Regions from separate parts of the Ramlibacter sp. P4_H7 genome, predicted to be linked through region 2. Evidence: predicted binding sites of a transcription regulator. Region 2 holds the regulator's gene; each other region holds the start of a gene.
The links. The regulator LexA, encoded in region 2, represses DNA repair genes until DNA is damaged. The targets are predictions, from matches to a motif close to ACTGTATNNNNATACAGT.
Positions count from the first base shown of each region.

Region 1: the regulator LexA is predicted to act here: its motif matches at 4,024-4,041, upstream of imuA (translesion DNA synthesis-associated protein ImuA).
Region 3: the regulator LexA is predicted to act here: its motif matches at 4,561-4,578, upstream of recA (recombinase RecA).

Region 1 is NZ_JBFUKP010000021.1:106,085-111,752, reverse strand. Features, by position in the region: gene AC1DSA_RS22295 (CoA transferase) at 1-744, shown strand, start outside; gene AC1DSA_RS22290 (hypothetical protein) at 872-1,465, shown strand; gene AC1DSA_RS22285 (DNA-3-methyladenine glycosylase) at 1,506-2,069, opposite strand; gene AC1DSA_RS22280 (ABC transporter ATP-binding protein) at 2,062-3,912, opposite strand; gene imuA (translesion DNA synthesis-associated protein ImuA) at 4,055-4,789, shown strand; gene AC1DSA_RS22270 (Y-family DNA polymerase) at 4,755-5,668, shown strand, end outside.
Region 2 is NZ_JBFUKP010000004.1:202,610-208,277, forward strand. Features, by position in the region: gene kdsB (3-deoxy-manno-octulosonate cytidylyltransferase) at 1-21, shown strand, start outside; gene adk (adenylate kinase) at 167-826, shown strand; gene AC1DSA_RS07905 (asparaginase) at 823-1,758, opposite strand; gene lexA (transcriptional repressor LexA) at 1,826-2,500, shown strand; gene AC1DSA_RS07915 (hypothetical protein) at 2,611-2,901, shown strand; gene AC1DSA_RS07920 (DUF1993 domain-containing protein) at 2,882-3,397, opposite strand; gene AC1DSA_RS07925 (D-2-hydroxyacid dehydrogenase family protein) at 3,492-4,499, shown strand; gene AC1DSA_RS07930 (MFS transporter) at 4,592-5,668, shown strand, end outside.
Region 3 is NZ_JBFUKP010000002.1:147,457-153,124, forward strand. Features, by position in the region: gene sucD (succinate--CoA ligase subunit alpha) at 1-497, opposite strand, end outside; gene sucC (ADP-forming succinate--CoA ligase subunit beta) at 512-1,675, opposite strand; gene argC (N-acetyl-gamma-glutamyl-phosphate reductase) at 1,851-2,771, shown strand; gene recX (recombination regulator RecX) at 2,991-3,437, opposite strand; gene recA (recombinase RecA) at 3,453-4,508, opposite strand; gene AC1DSA_RS03915 (MarR family winged helix-turn-helix transcriptional regulator) at 4,661-5,137, shown strand; gene AC1DSA_RS03920 (response regulator) at 5,228-5,668, shown strand, end outside.

The DNA.
Region 1 (5,668 bases), on a different contig from region 2:
GACCTCACCCGCATCCTGGCGGGACCGGTCGGCGGACGCGCGCTCGCGGCCTATGGCGCCGACGTGATGCTGGTCAACGCGCCGCAGCTGCCCAACATCGAAGCGATCGCGGACACCAGCCGCGGCAAGCGCTCGGTCCTCCTCGACCTGCGCGACGCGGCCGACCGCGAGCACATGGATGCATTGGTGCAGGGCGCGCACGTGCTGGTGCAGGGCTACCGTCCCGGCGCGTTGCGGCAGCTTGGCTACGGGCCGGAGGATGCCGCGCAACGCTGCCCCGGCCTCGTCTATGTGTCCTTGTCCGCCTACGGCGCGCAAGGACCCTGGCGCGAACGCAGGGGCTTCGATTCGCTGGTCCAGACCGCGATGGGTTTCAACCTCGCGGAGGCCGAGGCCGCAGGCGACGCGTCCCGCCCGCGGCCGTTGCCGATGCAGATCCTGGACGAGGCGACGGGCTACCTGATTGCCCTCGGTGCCGCCGCCGCGCTCGCGCGCCAGCAGTGCGAAGGCGGCAGCTGGCACGTCGAAGTCGCGTTGGCTCGAACGGGCCAATGGCTGCGCCAGCTGGGTCCGGTTGATGGGGGCTTCGGCGTGCAGAAACCGGAGCTCGCGCGCTTCCTGGAAACGACGTCTTCCGCCTGGGGAACGCTGTGCGGCCTGTGGCACAGCGCCCAGCTCGGCCGCACTCCCGCGCGCTGGCGCCGCCCGTCGGAGCGGCCCGGGGACTCGCTGCCCCGCTGGTAACTTCCCATGGCCGCGCGGGATGCGCGCTGACAGGCGTTCACTCGCTTGGCCTGCGCACCGGGCGGAACTCGTGACTCATCATGCGGCCATCCAGGATCGCGCCGCGGTTGCGCACAAAGGGCACGCCATGAAACTGAAACTCGGACTCCTCATCGGGCTGCTGCTGGCCGGTGCCAACGCCATGGCCTGCTACACCGTCTACGACGCGAACAACCGCGTGGTCTACCGCGGGCCCGACGCCCCGGTGGACATGAGCCTGCCGCTGCGCGAAGCGCTGGCCGGCCGCTTCGCCGGCGGCGCCAGCATGGTGTTCGACCAGGGCGCTGCGTGCGCGCCGGTCGCCATCGCCCAGGTCGCCCGCACCGCCGTGCCCACGGTTCCGGCCAACACGATCCGCATGGAGCGCACCGGCCGGCAGATCTCGCCTTCCAGCGCCGCGCCGCTGCTGACCGACCGCCAGACGGCGCAGCGCCAGAACCTGCCGTACACCGTGATGTCCGGCGACGTGGTGATGGTGCCCGGCTACGCCGCGGCCCGCGCGGACCTGCCGCACTTCACCGTGATCCCGGCCGACACCGCGGTGGCGCGCACGGCCATGCCGCCCACGGCGTCGATGGGCGCCGGGCCCGCGGTCCGCGCGCAGACGGTGATCACCGAGATGCGCAATCCGCCCGTGACCATCATCGAGCAGGGCGGCAACGTCTCCGTGCAGCGCTACTGAGGCAGACCCTCGGCCCGGGATCGCCGGCGAGGGACGAAGATCAAAATCGCCGGCTCACGAAGGGCGAGCCCGCGAGGCCGAAGCGCCACGCCACGTCCGCAGCCTTGCTGATGCCGATGCGGGGACCCACCACCACGTCGTACTGCCGCTCGGGGGCCAGCACCTCGAACGGCTTCTGGTCGAGCCGGTGGCCGTTGAAGTCGTGCACGATCGCCAGCGCCTGGCCCACACGCCCCGGCCCCGAGCAGAGCAGGCGCACGTCGTGCAGGCCGCGCCGCTCGCACATCACGTCGATGCCCTGCAGCGGCTCCAGTGCGCGGATCAGCACGCCGGCGCCGTGGCCGTCCTCGCGGCAGACGAAGTTGAGGCACCAGTGGATGCCGTAGGAGCGGTAGACATAGGCGCGGCCCGGCGGCCCGAACATCGCGCGGTTGCGCGGCGTCGGGCCCGAATGGCTGTGCGAGGCCGGGTCCTCGCGGTCGTAAGCCTCGGTCTCGACGATGCGGCCGCCCACGCCGTCCACCAGCAGCACGGAGCCGATCAAGAGGCGTGCGACCTCGGGCGCATCGCCGCGGAAATCCGCCGGGCGCAGCCGCCTAGGCATCCGCCAGCTCTTCCGGGTTGTCCTCGCCCAGGAAGCCGCCGCTCTGGTGCGACCACAGGCTGGCGTAAAGGCCGCCCTGCGCCAGCAGCTGCTGGTGCGTGCCCTGTTCGACGATGCGGCCCTGGTCCATCACCACCAGCCGGTCGAGCGCCGCGATGGTGGACAGGCGGTGGGCGATGGCGATCACCGTCTTGCCGCGCATCAGTTCCTTCAGGCTCGCCTGGATCGCGGCTTCCACTTCGGAGTCGAGCGCGCTGGTGGCTTCGTCCAGCAGCAGGATGGGCGCGTCCTTGAGCATCACGCGGGCGATCGCGATGCGCTGGCGCTGGCCGCCCGACAGCTTGACGCCGCGCTCGCCCACGTGCGCGTCGTAGCCGGTGCGCCCGTGCGGATCGGTGAGCGTGGCGATGAAGCCGTGCGCCTGCGCGCGCCGCGCCGCCTGCACCATCTCTTCCTCGCTCGCCGTGGGACGGCCGTACAGCAGGTTGTCGCGCACCGAGCGGTGCAGCAGCGAGGTGTCCTGCGTGACCATGCCGATGCTGGCGCGCAGGCTGTCCTGCGTGACGCCGGCGATGTCCTGGCCGTCGATCAGGATGCGGCCGCCCTCCAGGTCGTAGAAGCGCAGCAGCAGGTTCACCAGCGTCGACTTGCCCGCGCCCGAGCGGCCGATCAGGCCTACCTTCTCGCCGGGCCGCACCACCAGGTCGAAGTCCTCCATGATGGGCTGCGGCTTGCCGTAGCCGAAGCGCACCTGGTCGAAGCGGACCTCGCCGCGCGTCACCTGCAGCGGCCGGGCGTCCGGCGCGTCCAGCACCAGCCGGGGACGGGTGAGGGTGCCGATGCCGTCCTGGATGGTGCCGATGGCCTCGAACAGCGACGCCATCTCCCACATCACCATGTGCGACATCGCGTTGACGCGCAGCGTCATCGAGGTGACCGCGGCGACGGCGCCGGGGCCCACCTGGCCCTGCGTCCACAGCCAGATGCCGTAGCCGCAGGCGGCGATGATCAGCCCCACCACCAGCGAGTGGTTGACGAACTGGAAGGTGGTCACCAACCGCATCTGGCGGTGGCCGGTGTTCATGAACTCGGTCATCGCCTGGCGCGCGAAGCCGGCCTCGCGCTGGGTGTGCGAGAACAGCTTGACCGTCGCGATGTTGGTGTAGGCGTCGGTGATGCGGCCGGTCATCAGGGCCCGCGCATCGGCCTGCGCCTTGCCGATGCGGCCCAGCCGCGGCACGAAGTAGCAGCAGGACGCCGCGTACAGCGCCAGCCAGCCGATGAAGGGCAGCATCAGCCGCGTGTCGAAGCTCCCCGCCAGCAGCAGCACGGTGACGAAGAACACGCCGGTGCTGATGATCACCTCGACGGTGGTGAACAGCATCTCGCGCACCGCCAGCGCCGTCTGCATCACCTTGGTGGTGATGCGCCCGGCGAAGTCGTCGGAGTAGAAGGACAGGCTCTGCCCCAGCATCATGCGGTGGAAGTTCCAGCGCAGCCGCAGCGTGAAGTTGATGGCGAGCGTCTGGTGCTTGATGAAGCTGTGCGCGACGGTGAGCGCGATGCTGCCGAGCAGCACCCCGGCGAACAGCAGCATGGCGCCGCGCTCCTGCTGCCACAGCTGGTCGGGCCGGGTGTTCGCCAGCCAGTCGACCACGTGGCCGAGCGCGGCGAACAGCCAGGCGTCGAACAGCGCGCCCAGCGTGCTCAACACGGCCATCAGCAGCAGGTAGCCGCGGGTGCCGGCCGTGCAGGCCCACACGAAGGAAAAGAAGGTCCTGGGCAGTTCCGGAGGCTCGGCTTCCGGATAGGGATGCAACAGTTTCTCGAACAGCCGGAACAAGGGGAGGGGGCTCCTTCAGGGGACTGGCGACGGGCGAAAGCGGCAGTATTGACGGAATCGCGGGGATGGCCACGCGGGCGGCTCCGGATGGCTTCCAGGGCCAGGCAAAACACTGTATAAACAAACAGTCATTTTCCTTGCCATGAACGCCCCCCGTCCCCAGCCCGACCTCGTCCTGCCGCCCCAGGTGTGGCGCGGCCGCGAGCTGGCGCAGGCGCAGGAAAAGACCCTGTCCACCGGCCACGCGCTGCTCGATGCGCAGCTGCCCGGAAGCGGCTGGCCGCTCGGCAACCTGGTCGAGATCCTGCAGCGCGAGGCCCAGCAGCATGTCTGGCAACTCGCGGGGCCGGCGCTGGCCGAGGCCATGCGCCGCACGCGCGATCCCGCCGTGCTGGTGCATCCACCTTACCAGCCTTTCGGGCCTGCGCTGCGCGAGCAGGGCATCGTTCCCGAGCACCTGCTGTGCGTGCAGGCGGAGCCGCCGGCCGCGCGCCTGTGGGCGACCGAACAGGCGCTGCGCTGCGCCGACGTGGGCGCCGTCTTCGCCTGGCTGCCCCGGGCCCGAGCCGAGGACCTGCGCCGGCTGCACCTGTGCGCGCAGGGCGGCGACAAACTGCTGCTGGTGTTCCGCGGCCTCGACGCACGCGACCAGTCGTCCCCCGCGCGCGTGCGGCTGCTGGTGCAGGGCTGCGATCCCATGGAGGTGCTCGTCCTCAAGCGCAGGGGGCCGCCCCTGCTGCAGCCCCTGCGGCTGCACGCGCAGCCGCAGAAATTGTCGGCGCTGCTGGCCGCCCGCAAGGCGCGCCGCCCAGCCGTGTCCCTCCCCACCTTCACCGGATCGCATGTACTGGATCGCACTCCTTCCCTCGCGCAATGAGGACGCGACGGCCTGGGGGTGGCGCGCCTTGCAGTACACGCCCCGGGTCGCCGTCGTCGACGAGGCCCTGCTGCTGGAGGCGGGCGCCTCCGAGCGCCTGTTCGGTGGCCGCAGGACGCTGCTGCGCTCCCTGCTGAAGGGGCAGGAGGAACTCGGCTACGAGGCCTGGGCGAGCGGGCCCACGTCGCTGGTCGCCCTCTCGCTGATGCGCCTGAAGCGCCGAGGCGATGCGCGTCCGGCGGACCTGCCCGACGGACTGCCGCTGGACAGCTTCACCGCGGCGGCACCGCACCTGCACACGCTGGAGCGCATCGGCTGCACGACGTTCGGGCAACTGCGCAGGCTGCCGCGCGCCGGACTCAGCCGCCGCTTCGGCGCGGGACTGCTGCAGGCGCTGGATGCCGCCTGCGGCCAGCGGCCCGAGCGCCATGCCTGGCTCACGCTGCCGGCCGCCTTCGACCAGAAGCTGGAACTGCAGGCGCTCGCCACGTCCGCCCCCGACCTGCTGTTCACCGCGCAGCACCTGCTCACGCGCCTGCAGGCCTGGCTGCAGGGACGCAACCTGGGCGTGCTGGCGCTGGAACTCGAATGGACGCTGGACCTGCGCAAGCTCGACGGCAGGCTGCTGCCCCCCAACGAGCGGCTGGAACTGCGCACCGCCCAGCCGACCCAGGACATGAAGCACCTGCGCCGGCTCGCCTCCGAGCAGCTGGCGCGCAGCAGCCTGTCCGCGCCGGCCAACCAGCTGCGCCTGCGCACGCTGCAGACCGTGCCCTGGGGCGGCATCACCACCAGCCTGCTGCCCGAGGACCACAAGCCGGGGGAACGGCTGCACCAGCTGGTGGAGCGCCTGAGCGTGCGGCTCGGCGAGGGCAACGT
Region 2 (5,668 bases):
CGCCTTTTCGCTGGCAAATAAGGCCGCCGCGGTCACGACTTTCCAGCCCTGCGCGTAAGTTCCGCGCAGGAGGGTGCATGCTATCCTCCGAGCCAACAGGCGCGAAGGCGTGGCGAAACGCCGGCCCGCAGTGCCGGACGATTCGAAACCATCCGAGGACTCCCCCATGAGACTGATCCTGTTGGGCGCGCCAGGCGCCGGCAAAGGAACGCAGGCCACCTTTCTCTGCCAGAAGTACGGCATCCCGCAGATCTCCACCGGCGACATGCTGCGCGCGGCGGTGAAGGCCGGCACGCCGCTGGGCCTGGCAGCCAAGAAGGTCATGGACTCGGGCGCGCTGGTCAGCGACGACATCATCATCGGGCTCGTGCGGGAACGCATCACGCAGCCCGACTGTGCCAAGGGCTTCCTGTTCGACGGCTTCCCGCGCACCCTGCCGCAGGCGGAGGCGCTGAGGAAGGCCGCCGTGAAGATCGACTGCGTGCTGGAGATCGACGTGCCCTTCCAGGCGATCGTCGAACGCATGAGCGGACGCCGCGCGCATCCGGCCTCGGGCCGCACCTATCACGTCAAGTTCAATCCGCCCAAGGTGGACGGCAAGGACGACGTGACCGGCGAGCCGCTGATCCAGCGCGACGACGACAAGGAAGACACCGTGCTCAAGCGCCTGGAGGTGTACGCCGCCCAGACGCGTCCGCTGGTGGACTACTACGCCGCCTGGTCCAAGGCCGACCCGAAGAACGCGCCGCAGGTCCGCAAGATCGACGGCATGGGCGAGGTCGACCAGATCACCGAGCGCGCGCTGCAAGCCCTCGCGGACTGCTAGCGCATCAACTCCAGCAGAAGGGCGATCCGGGCCTTCACGGGCGACAGTCCGTCGGCCGAAGGCAGGCGGTCGCCCGCGTGCGGCAGTACCCGGCCCTGCGCGCAGCGCGAACTGCGCAGCACCACGACACCTTGCTGCTGCGCCTGCAGCAGCGCGTCTTCCAGCGCATGGTGCACGGTGCCGTTGCCGGTGGCGGCTACGACCAGGCCTTTCACGCCATCCGCCGCGAGGGCCCGCACGATCGCGCCGCCGGCGCCCGCATGGCTCATGACGATCTCGACCCTGGGCCACGCCTCGGGCTGCGGAAGCGATGCGGCATCGCGCAGCGCAGGCCCCTGCGGCCACGCGCGCAACATGCGCAGCCGGCCTTCTTCCACGTAGCCCAGCGCGCCGGCGTCGCCGCAGGAGAACGCATCCAGCCGGTAGCCGTGCACCTTCTGCACGTCCGCGGCGCCGTGCAGCGCGCCCGCAAACACGACGCACACGCCTTGCGCCAGCGGTGAGGCCGCCACGGCGATCGCGTCCGTGAGATTCTGCGGGCCGTCCGGCGCCGAGGACGTCGCCGGGCGCATCGCGCCGGTCAGCACCACCGGCTTCGCCGGCGCCAGCACCGACTGCAGGAAGAAGGCGGTTTCCTCCATGGTGTCCGTGCCGTGCGTGACGACGATGCCCGCGACCTCGGGCTGCGCGAGCCAATGCATGCAGCGCTGCGCCAGCTTGCACCAGGTGGCGAAGTCCATGTTCTTGCTATCGAGCTGCGCCACCTGCTCGGCGTGCAGTTCCACGTCCGCTGCCGCCGGCAGGCCCGCCAGCAGGTCCTGCACACCCACCTCGCCCGCGCGGTACCCGAGGTTGTCCGCGGCGGAGGCGGCACGGCCGGCGATGGTGCCGCCGGTGCCCAGGACGACGATTCTTCTGCGACTCACTTGCATTCCCGTCCAAACTGTTTAAAAATACAGATACTGGATATCAACACAGTAACCAGCCGGAGCCCGCCCCATGATGGACACACCGAAGCTGACAGCCCGCCAGCAACAGATTCTGGACCTGATCCAGAGCGCCATCGCGCGCACCGGCGCGCCGCCCACCCGCGCGGAGATCGCGGCCGAGCTCGGCTTCAAGTCCGCGAACGCGGCAGAAGAGCACCTGCAGGCGCTGGCGCGCAAGGGCGTCATCGAACTCGTCAGCGGCACCTCGCGCGGCATCCGCCTGCAGAGCGAGGCCCTGCGCTCCATCCACGAATCACGCGTCAAGCAGTTCCAGTTGCCGCTGCAGGGGCTGGCGCAGCTGGCACTGCCCCTCATCGGTCGCGTGGCCGCCGGCTCGCCGATCCTGGCGCAGGAACACGTCGACCAGACCTACTACGTCGAAAGCGGGCTGTTCCAGCGGCGGCCCGACTACCTGCTCAAGGTGCGTGGCATGTCGATGCGCGACGCCGGCATCATGGACGGCGACCTGCTCGCGGTCCAGGCCACCAAGGACGCGAAGAACGGCCAGATCATCGTCGCGCGCCTGGGCGAGGACGTGACGGTCAAGCGCTTCCGGCGCAACAAGCACCTGATCGAACTGCACGCGGAAAACCCGGACTACCCCACGATCGTGGTGGAACCGGGCGAGCCCTTCGAGGTCGAGGGCGTGGCCGTCGGCCTGATCCGCAACACCATGCTGATGTAAATCCCCGCGGCTTCCGCAGGTGGCAGGCGTATGGCGAGCGGTCGCCATCACCCTGCGGCCGCCGCATGTCCAACCAATCCTGCCTGTGTCTTTCCGACAGGAGCTGTCACATGGCAACCGCATTCCTCTTTCCCCTGGCCAACCTGTTCGCGCGCCTGCAGGCCTTCGCCGCCTGGCTCGCCCCGCGTCCCGCACCCGTGCCCCGCGTTGCGGTGCCAGCGCCCGTTCAGCGCATGGCGGCATCGCGCCCGGCCATGCCGTTGCGCGTCGTGCGCGTGCTGGAGCCGAGCGCGCCGCGCGCGGTGGCGGGGCGCATGGTCATCTCCGGGCGGCTGGCGGACGTCTGCGCGGAGCTCGAACGCCTCGCCGCCCAGGAATCCGTCAGCGCTGCCCGCCCGTGAGGTAGTCGGTCTTGCCCAGGTCCACGCCGTTGTGGCGCAGGATGTCGTAAGCAGTCGTGACGTGGAAGAAGAAGTTGGGCAGCACCCAGGTCGTCAGGTAGGCCTGGGCCTTCATCGTCCGGGTGGTGTCGCGGCCGACCGGGAAGGTGATCTCCCTGTCCTCGGTGCCGTCCACCTTGGCGGCGGGCACGGTGGCCAGGAAGTCCAGCGTTTTCTGCACGCGGGCCTTCAGCTCCGGGAAGGTCGCCTCGTTGTCCTCGAACTTCGGGGCCTCCACGCCCGAGATGCGCGCCACGCCGTTCTTGGCGCCGTCGCAGGCGATCAGGATCTGGCGGGTGAAGGGCAGCATGTCCGGCGCCAGGCGGGCGGCCGCCAGCACTGCGGGATCGATCTTGCGCGCCTGCGCGTTGGCCCCGCCCTTGTCCAGGATGTGGATCAGGTTGCGCAGCATGTGCTGGAACAACGGCACGCTGGCCGTGTACATCGACATCGCCATTCGAGAGTCTCCTTGTGGGGGTGAACCCGCGATGCTAGCGCCCCGGCAACAGCCCCGCCGACGGCCGGGCATGCGCCGAGGCACAATCGCGGGGATGAACATCGTGATCCTCGACGATTACCAGGACGCGGTCCGCAAGCTGCAGTGCGCGTCCAAGCTGGAAGCCTATCCGGCCAAAGTCTTCACTAACACCGTCAAGGGCATCGGCCAACTTTCCGTGCGCCTGCGGGATGCCGACGTGATCGTCCTGATCCGCGAACGCACCCACATCACCCGCCAGCTGGTGGAAAAGCTGCCGCGCCTGAAGCTCATCTCCCAGACCGGCCGGGTCGGCGCGCACGTCGACATCGAAGCCTGCACCGAGCGCGGCATCGCCGTGGCCGAAGGCGTGGGCTCGCCCATCGCCCCGGCGGAACTGACCTGGGCGCTGATCATGACGGCCATGCGCCGCCTGCCGCAGTACATCAGCAGCCTCAAGCACGGCGCCTGGCAGCAGTCCGGGATGAAGTCGGGCTCCATGCCGCCCAACTTCGGCGTCGGCATGGTGCTGCGCGGCAAGACACTGGGCATCTGGGGCTACGGCAAGATCGGCCAGCTGGTCGCCGGCTACGGCAAGGCCTTCGGCATGCGCGTGCAGGTGTGGGGCAGTCCCGAGTCGCGCGCCAAGGCGCTCAGCGACGGCCTGCTGGCCGCGCCCAGCCGCGAGGCGCTCTTCACCGAAAGCGATGTGCTCAGCCTGCACCTGCGCCTGAACGAGGAGACCTTCGGCGTCGTCAAGCTGGAGGACCTCAACCGGATGAAGCCGACGGCGATGATCGTGAACACCTCGCGGGCCGAACTGATTGAGCCCGAGGGGCTCATCGCCGCACTGAACCGCGGCCGCCCCGGCATGGCGGCGATCGACGTGTTCGAGAGCGAACCCATCCTGCAGGGCCATGCCCTGCTGCGGCTGGAAAACTGCATCTGCACGCCGCACATCGGCTACGTCGAGCAGGAAAGCTACGAGCTGTACTTCGGCGCCGCCTTCGACAACGTCGTCAACTACATCAAGGGCACGCCCACGAACATCGTGAACCCCGGCGCCTTGCAGGTACGCCGCTAGGGTCTTCCCAAATGGCGGATGATGCGCCGCCATCCGGAGGGACCCCGCCCTTGTCGACCACCACCGCCCTCGCCGCCACGGACCGTCCGGCCATGCCGTCCGTGCTGTGGCCGCTGCTGTTCGGCAACTTCGTGATCGGCACCGGCGTGATGACGGTGCCGGGGACCCTCAACGACATCAGCAGTTCGCTGGCGATTTCGGTGGCCACCGCCGGCCAGCTGATCACGGCCGGCGCCGTGCTGATGGCCCTGGGCGCGCCCCTGTGCGCCGCCCTGGTGGCGGGATGGGACCGCCGGCGCCTGCTGGCCCTGTCCATGCTCTGGTACGCGCTGCTGCACCTGGCCTGCGCCCTCGCGCCCGGCTTCGCGCTCCTGCTGCCGCTGCGGGTGCTGGCCCTGCTGGCTCCCGCCATCTTCACGCCGCAGGCCGCGGCCTGCGTGGGCCTGCTGGTGCCGCCCGAACAGCGCGGACGCGCGATCACCTTCATCTTCCTCGGCTGGTCCGTGGCCTCGGTGCTGGGCATGCCGATCGCCGCGTTCGTCGGCGGCACGCTGGGCTGGCGCAGCGCGTTCGGCGTGGTGGCCCTGCTCAGCGTCGTCGCCGCGGCCTGGGTTTGGCGCTCCATGCCCGATGGCGTGAAGCCGCCGGCGCTGTCGGCGGCAGCCTGGAAGGAAACCTTCCGGTCCCGGGCGCTCATGACGACCGTGGCCGTGACCGTGCTGTACGCCGCGGGCCAGTTCGTGCAGTTCTCCTATTTCGCGCCCTACTTCAAGCAGAGGCTGGACATCACGCCCGGTGCGCTCAGCCTGTACTTCATGTGGTTCGGCGCCTTCGGCCTGGTGGGCAACATGGTGATGTCGCGCTACATCGACCGCGTCGGCGCGCCGCGCTCGGTGATGGTGGGCATCGTGCTCATGGCGATCAGCCTCGCGCTGTTCCCGCTGGGCACCACGCTGTGGCTGGCGGCGCTGGTGAGCATTCCGTGGGCGCTGGGCTGCTTCTCCTCCAACTCGGCGCAGCAGGCCCGGCTGGTGGGCATCGCGCCGCCGCTGGCGGCTGCGTCGGTGGCGCTCAATTCGTCCGCCATGTACGCGGGCCAGGCGATCGGCGCGGCCAGCGGCGGCTGGCTCATCACGCGCGGCGGCATGGATTCGCTGCCCTGGGCCGGC
Region 3 (5,668 bases), on a different contig from region 2:
AGCGTGCCGGAGCGCGAAACCACGCCGATGCGGCCCTTGCGATGAATGTGGCCGGGCATGATGCCGATCTTGATTTCGTCAGGCGTGATCAAACCGGGGCAGTTGGGGCCCAGCAGCAGCGTCTTCTTGCCGCCCTTGGCTTCCTTGGCCTTCATCTTGTTGCGCACTTCCAGCATGTCGCGCACGGGAATGCCCTCGGTGATGCAGATGGCCAGGTCCAGGTCGGCTTCCACCGCTTCCCAGATCGCGGCCGCGGCACCCGCCGGCGGCACGTAGATCACGGAGACGGTCGCACCGGTCTTGTCCTTGGCGTCCTTCACCGAGGCGAAGATCGGGATGTCGAAGATCTTCTCGCCGGCCTTCTTCGGGTTCACGCCGGCCACGAAGCAATTCTTGCCGTTTGCGTACTCCTGGCACTTCTCAGTGTGGAACTGGCCGGTCTTGCCCGTGATGCCCTGGGTGATGACCTTGGTGTCCTTGTTGATGTAAATCGACATGGCTCTTTCCTGGATTACTTGCTGACGGCGGCGACAACCTTCTGGGCCGCTTCGGCCATGGTGTCCGCGCTGATGATCGGGAGGCCGCTGTCGGCCAGCATCTTCTTGCCCAGTTCCTCGTTCGTGCCCTTCATGCGCACGACCAGGGGAACCTGCAGGTTCACGGCCTTGCAGGCGGTGATGACACCGGTGGCGATGGTGTCGCACTTCATGATGCCGCCGAAGATGTTGACCAGGATGGCCTCGACCTTCTTGTTCTTCAACATGATCTTGAAGGCCTCGGTCACCTTTTCGGGGGTGGCGCCGCCACCCACGTCGAGGAAGTTGGCCGGCTCGGCGCCAAACAGCTTGATGGTGTCCATCGTCGCCATCGCCAGGCCAGCGCCATTCACCAGGCAGCCGATGTTGCCGTCCAGGCTGATGTAGGCCAGGTCGAACTTGGACGCCTCGATCTCCGCCGGATCCTCTTCGTCCAGGTCACGCAGCGCGACGATCTCGGGATGGCGGAACAGCGCGTTGCTGTCGAAGTTGAACTTCGCATCCAGCGCCTTGACGTTGCCGTTGCCCTCGAGGATCAGCGGATTGACTTCCACCAGCGAGGCGTCCGTGTCCATGTAGCACTTGTAGAGCTTCTGGAACACGTCCACGGCTTGCTTCTGCGAGGCCTCGGGGATGCCGATGCCCTTGGCAAGTTGCACGGCCTGGTCATTCATCAGTCCGGCCAGTGGATCGACGAACACCTTGATGATCTTTTCGGGAGTCGCGTGGGCCACCTCTTCGATGTCCATGCCCCCTTCGCTGGAGGCCATCATCGCGACCTTCTGGCTTGCGCGATCGGTCACGACGGAGACGTACAGCTCCTTCTTGATGTCGGCACCGTCCTCGATGAGGAGACGTCGCACCTTCTGGCCCTCCGGGCCCGTCTGGTGCGTCTTCAACTGCATGCCGAGGATTTCGCCAGCCAGCTTCTTCACTTCGTCGATCGAGCGGCCCAGTTTCACGCCGCCGCCCTTGCCGCGGCCGCCTGCGTGGATCTGCGCCTTGACGACCCAGACCGGGCCGCCCAGCTTTTGCGCCGCTTCCACGGCTTCCTGCACCGTGAATGCCGGGATGCCACGCGGCACGGGCACGCCGAAATTGCGCAAGATCTCCTTGCCTTGGTACTCGTGAATCTTCATGAGGTCTCTCTCGGGGATAAGGGAATCCGGGGATGCCGGTCAGTGGCTTCGCTAGGCCATCCGGCAAGGGCGGCAGCAGCTGGGGCACAGCAGCCAGCAAACTGTATCATGGTGCACTGCACCAAAACCCACACGGCGCTTACAGTAACGATAAGCAGTTGCTATAGGAAAAGAGATGCCCAAGGTTTTCATCGATGGCGAGGCTGGCACCACCGGCCTGCAGATCCGGGAGCGGCTCGAGAAGATGCCGCAGATCGAGCTCGTGAGCATCGCCTCGGAAAAGCGCAAGGATCCCGCCGCCAAACGAGAGTTGATGGCCGGGGTCGACCTGGTGATTTTCTGCCTGCACGATGACGCCGCTCGCGAGTCCGCTGCGATGGTGGAGGAGATCGGCAAGGGTGGCGCAAGGAAGCCCCGCATCATCGACGCATCGACCGCCCACCGCACTGCCGATGGCTGGGTGTTCGGCTTTGCGGAACTGGCCCCCGACCAGCGGGATGCCATTGCGAAGGCGGAGCGCGTGAGCAACCCAGGTTGCTACGCCACCGGCGCCATTGCTTTGCTGCGGCCGCTGGTGGATGTCGGGGTGCTGCCTGCCGACTACCCGGTGGTGCTTCCCTCAGTGAGCGGCTACACGGGCGGCGGACGCACCATGATCGAGGCCTACGCTTCGGGCAGCGCCCCGGCCTACGAGGTCTACGCCCTGGGCCTGAAGCACAAGCATCTGCCGGAGATCATGAAGTACACGGGCTTGGTGCGCCGTCCCATCTTCATTCCGGCCGTCGGCGACTTCGCGCAAGGCATGCTCGTGCAACTGCCGCTGCATCTGAACACGCTGCCTGGCAAGCCCACCGCGGCTGACCTGGAAACCGTGCTCAAACGCCATTACCAGGGAAGCGAGTGGGTGAGCGTAGAAGCGCCAACGGCGGACGGCAAGCTGGAACCCACAGCGCTGAACGACACCAACAAGATGGAACTGCGCGTCTATAACAACATGGACTATGCGCATGCGGTGCTGATTGCACGCCTGGACAACCTCGGCAAGGGGGCCAGCGGCGCGGCGGTGCAGAACCTGAAGATCATGCTCGGCTTGTGAGGGGGCCGGCGTCGGCCGGAGTCCCCTGAAAAGCCGAACGGCGGTGCGCCCTGAGGCGCCCGCCGTTCTTTCTTTTGGACCCTGCTGCGTGCCGTCTCCCAACGACATCCGCTCTTGCATGTCGGGACCGATGATGGGGCTGCCGCCCCGCTGCGTCGCCGTCCAGCCGACAAGCGTGCCGGCAGCGAGCGACCAGCGGCGCCCGGCGTTCGATTCTGCTCAGTCTTCGTCCATGCGCAGCACGCGACCGATGACCTCGCCGCCGAAACCTCGGGCCGCGAGGAAGCGCGCCTGCCGGGCCCGCTCGGCGGCATCGACGGGCGGCACGCCGAACTTCTTGCGCCAGACCTCGCGGGCACGGGCGATTTCGGTGGCCTTCAGGCTCGCCACGGCCAGGGCCACGCGTTCGGCATCCAGGCCCTTGGCCTGCAGTTCCTGCTTGATGCGCCCCGCACCGAGCCGCGCGCTGCGCCGATGCAGCAGCGAATCCACCACGCGCTGTTCATCGATGAAGCCGCGGGACTGCAGTTCGTCCAGCGCGGTCTTCAGTTGCCCCGGCGCCTGCTCATGCTGCGCCAGCTTGCGCTCCAGCTCGCGCCGGGAATGCTCGCGGGCCGCGAGCAGCTTCAGCGCGCGGCCCTTGAGCGAGATCTGGCCGAAGCCCATGCCTGCAGCCGCGCCTTATTCAGCGACCGCGTCGGCCGGCAGCAGCGGGATCTCCAGCGACGCGCGCACCTTGTTCTCGATTTCGCGTGCCAGCTCGGGGTTCTCGCGCAGGAACTCCCGCGCGTTGTCGCGGCCCTGCCCGATCTTTTCACCGTTGTAGGCGTACCAGGCGCCCGACTTCTCCAGCACGCCCGCACCGACGCCCATGTCGATGACCTCGCCCTCGCGGCTGATGCCCTCGCCGAACAGGATGTCGAATTCCGCGGTCTTGAATGGGGGTGCCACCTTGTTCTTGACCACCTTGACCTTGGTCTCGTTGCCGATGGCTTCCTCGCCCTTTTTGATCGTGCCGGTGCGGCGGATGTCCAGCCGCACGGAGGCGTAGAACTTCAGCGCGTTGCCGCCGGTGGTGGTCTCGGGGCTGCCGAACATCACGCCGATCTTCATGCGGATCTGGTTGATGAAGATGACCATGCAGTTGGTCTTCTTGATGGTGGCGGTCAGCTTGCGCAGCGCCTGGCTCATCAGGCGCGCCTGCAGGCCCGGAAGGGAATCTCCCATCTCGCCTTCGATTTCGGCCTTGGGCACCAGCGCCGCGACGGAGTCGATGACGATCAGGTCCACGGCGCCGGAGCGCACCAGGCTGTCGACGATCTCCAGTGCCTGTTCGCCGGTGTCGGGCTGGGAGATGAGCAGGTCGGAAACGCTTACGCCCAGCTTCTGCGCGTACTGGATGTCGAGGGCGTGCTCGGCGTCGACGAAAGCGCAGGTGCCGTTCTGGCGCTGCATCTCGGCGATGACCTGCAAGGTGAGGGTGGTCTTGCCCGAGGATTCCGGGCCGTAGATCTCGACGACGCGACCGCGCGGCAAGCCGCCGACGCCCAGCGCGATGTCCAGGCCGAGCGAGCCGGTGGACACCACCTGGATGTCCTCGATCTTCTCGCCTTCGCCGAGCCGCATGATGGTGCCCTTGCCGAACTGCTTCTCGATCTGGGCGAGCGCAGCCTGCAGGGCCTTGGCCTTCTCGGTGTCGGCCGGAGCGATCTTGCTTCCTTTGACTTGGACATCCATCTCGTTTCTCCTTGACATTCGGTTCCGTGGGTTTGGGTTGCGGCCGACATCCAGTGGATTTAAGTACAGGCTGGATGCATGGCCAGTAATGTAACGAGCGAGATGCCAAGCGGACAACAGGTTTTTTGGTCAGTTTGCCTTACGATTTCGCCATGACCATGGAAGAGGACGGTTGGCGACTGACCCATCTCGGGCGCCTGCTCGGGCACGCGATGCGGCGCTTCGACGAGCGCGTGCTCCACCTGATGGCGCACAACGTCGACGTGCCGCTGGCCCTCTCCAACCTTGCCGCGCGGGCCCAGATCGGCGCGGCCCATGTCCACATCACGCGCCACCTGGAGTTGGGGGGCACCCGGCTCACGGACCTGGCCCAGAAAGCCGGCATGAGCAAGCAGGCCATGGGCGACCTGGTCGACCAGAGCGAGGCCTGGGGCCTGGTCACCCGCGAGGCCGACCCGCGGGACGCCCGCGCCCGCCTGGTGCGCTTCACTCCCACGGGCCTGCTGTGGCTGCAGGCCTTCAAGGACGCCGTTGCGCAGGCGGAAAGCGAGTTCCGGCAGGAGGTCGGGCCCGAAGTGGCGACGGTCGTGGCCATCGGGCTGGAGGCCTACGCAGGCGGGTCCGACTGATCTGCATCAGATGGCGGCCGGATGCGCCGCCTAGAATTTCAGCTCAAAGCGTCCGGATGCGAAGAAGACGCCCACCTCCAGGAGACAAGCATGCGGATCCTCATCGCCGAAGACGACCAGGTACTGGCCGACGGCCTGCTGCGCAGCCTGCGCGCCTCGGGTGCGGCCGTCGACCACGTGGCCAGCGGCTCGGAAGCCGACGCGGCGCTGATGACGAACAACGAGTTCGACGTCGTCATTCTTGACCTGGGGCTGCCCAAGATGCATGGCCTGGAAGTGCTGCGCAAACTGCGCGCGCGCGGATCCACCATGCCAGTGTTGATCCTCACCGCGGCCGATGCCATCGAGGAGCGCGTCAAGGGCCTCGACCTGGGCGCGGACGATTACATGGCCAAGCCCTTCGCGTTGTCGGAGCTGGAAGCGCGGGTGCGCGCCCTCACGCGGCGCGGCATGGGCGCCACCAGCAGCACGATCAAGCATGGCCCGCTGGTGTACGACCAGGCCGGCCGCGTCGCCACCATCGACGGCAAG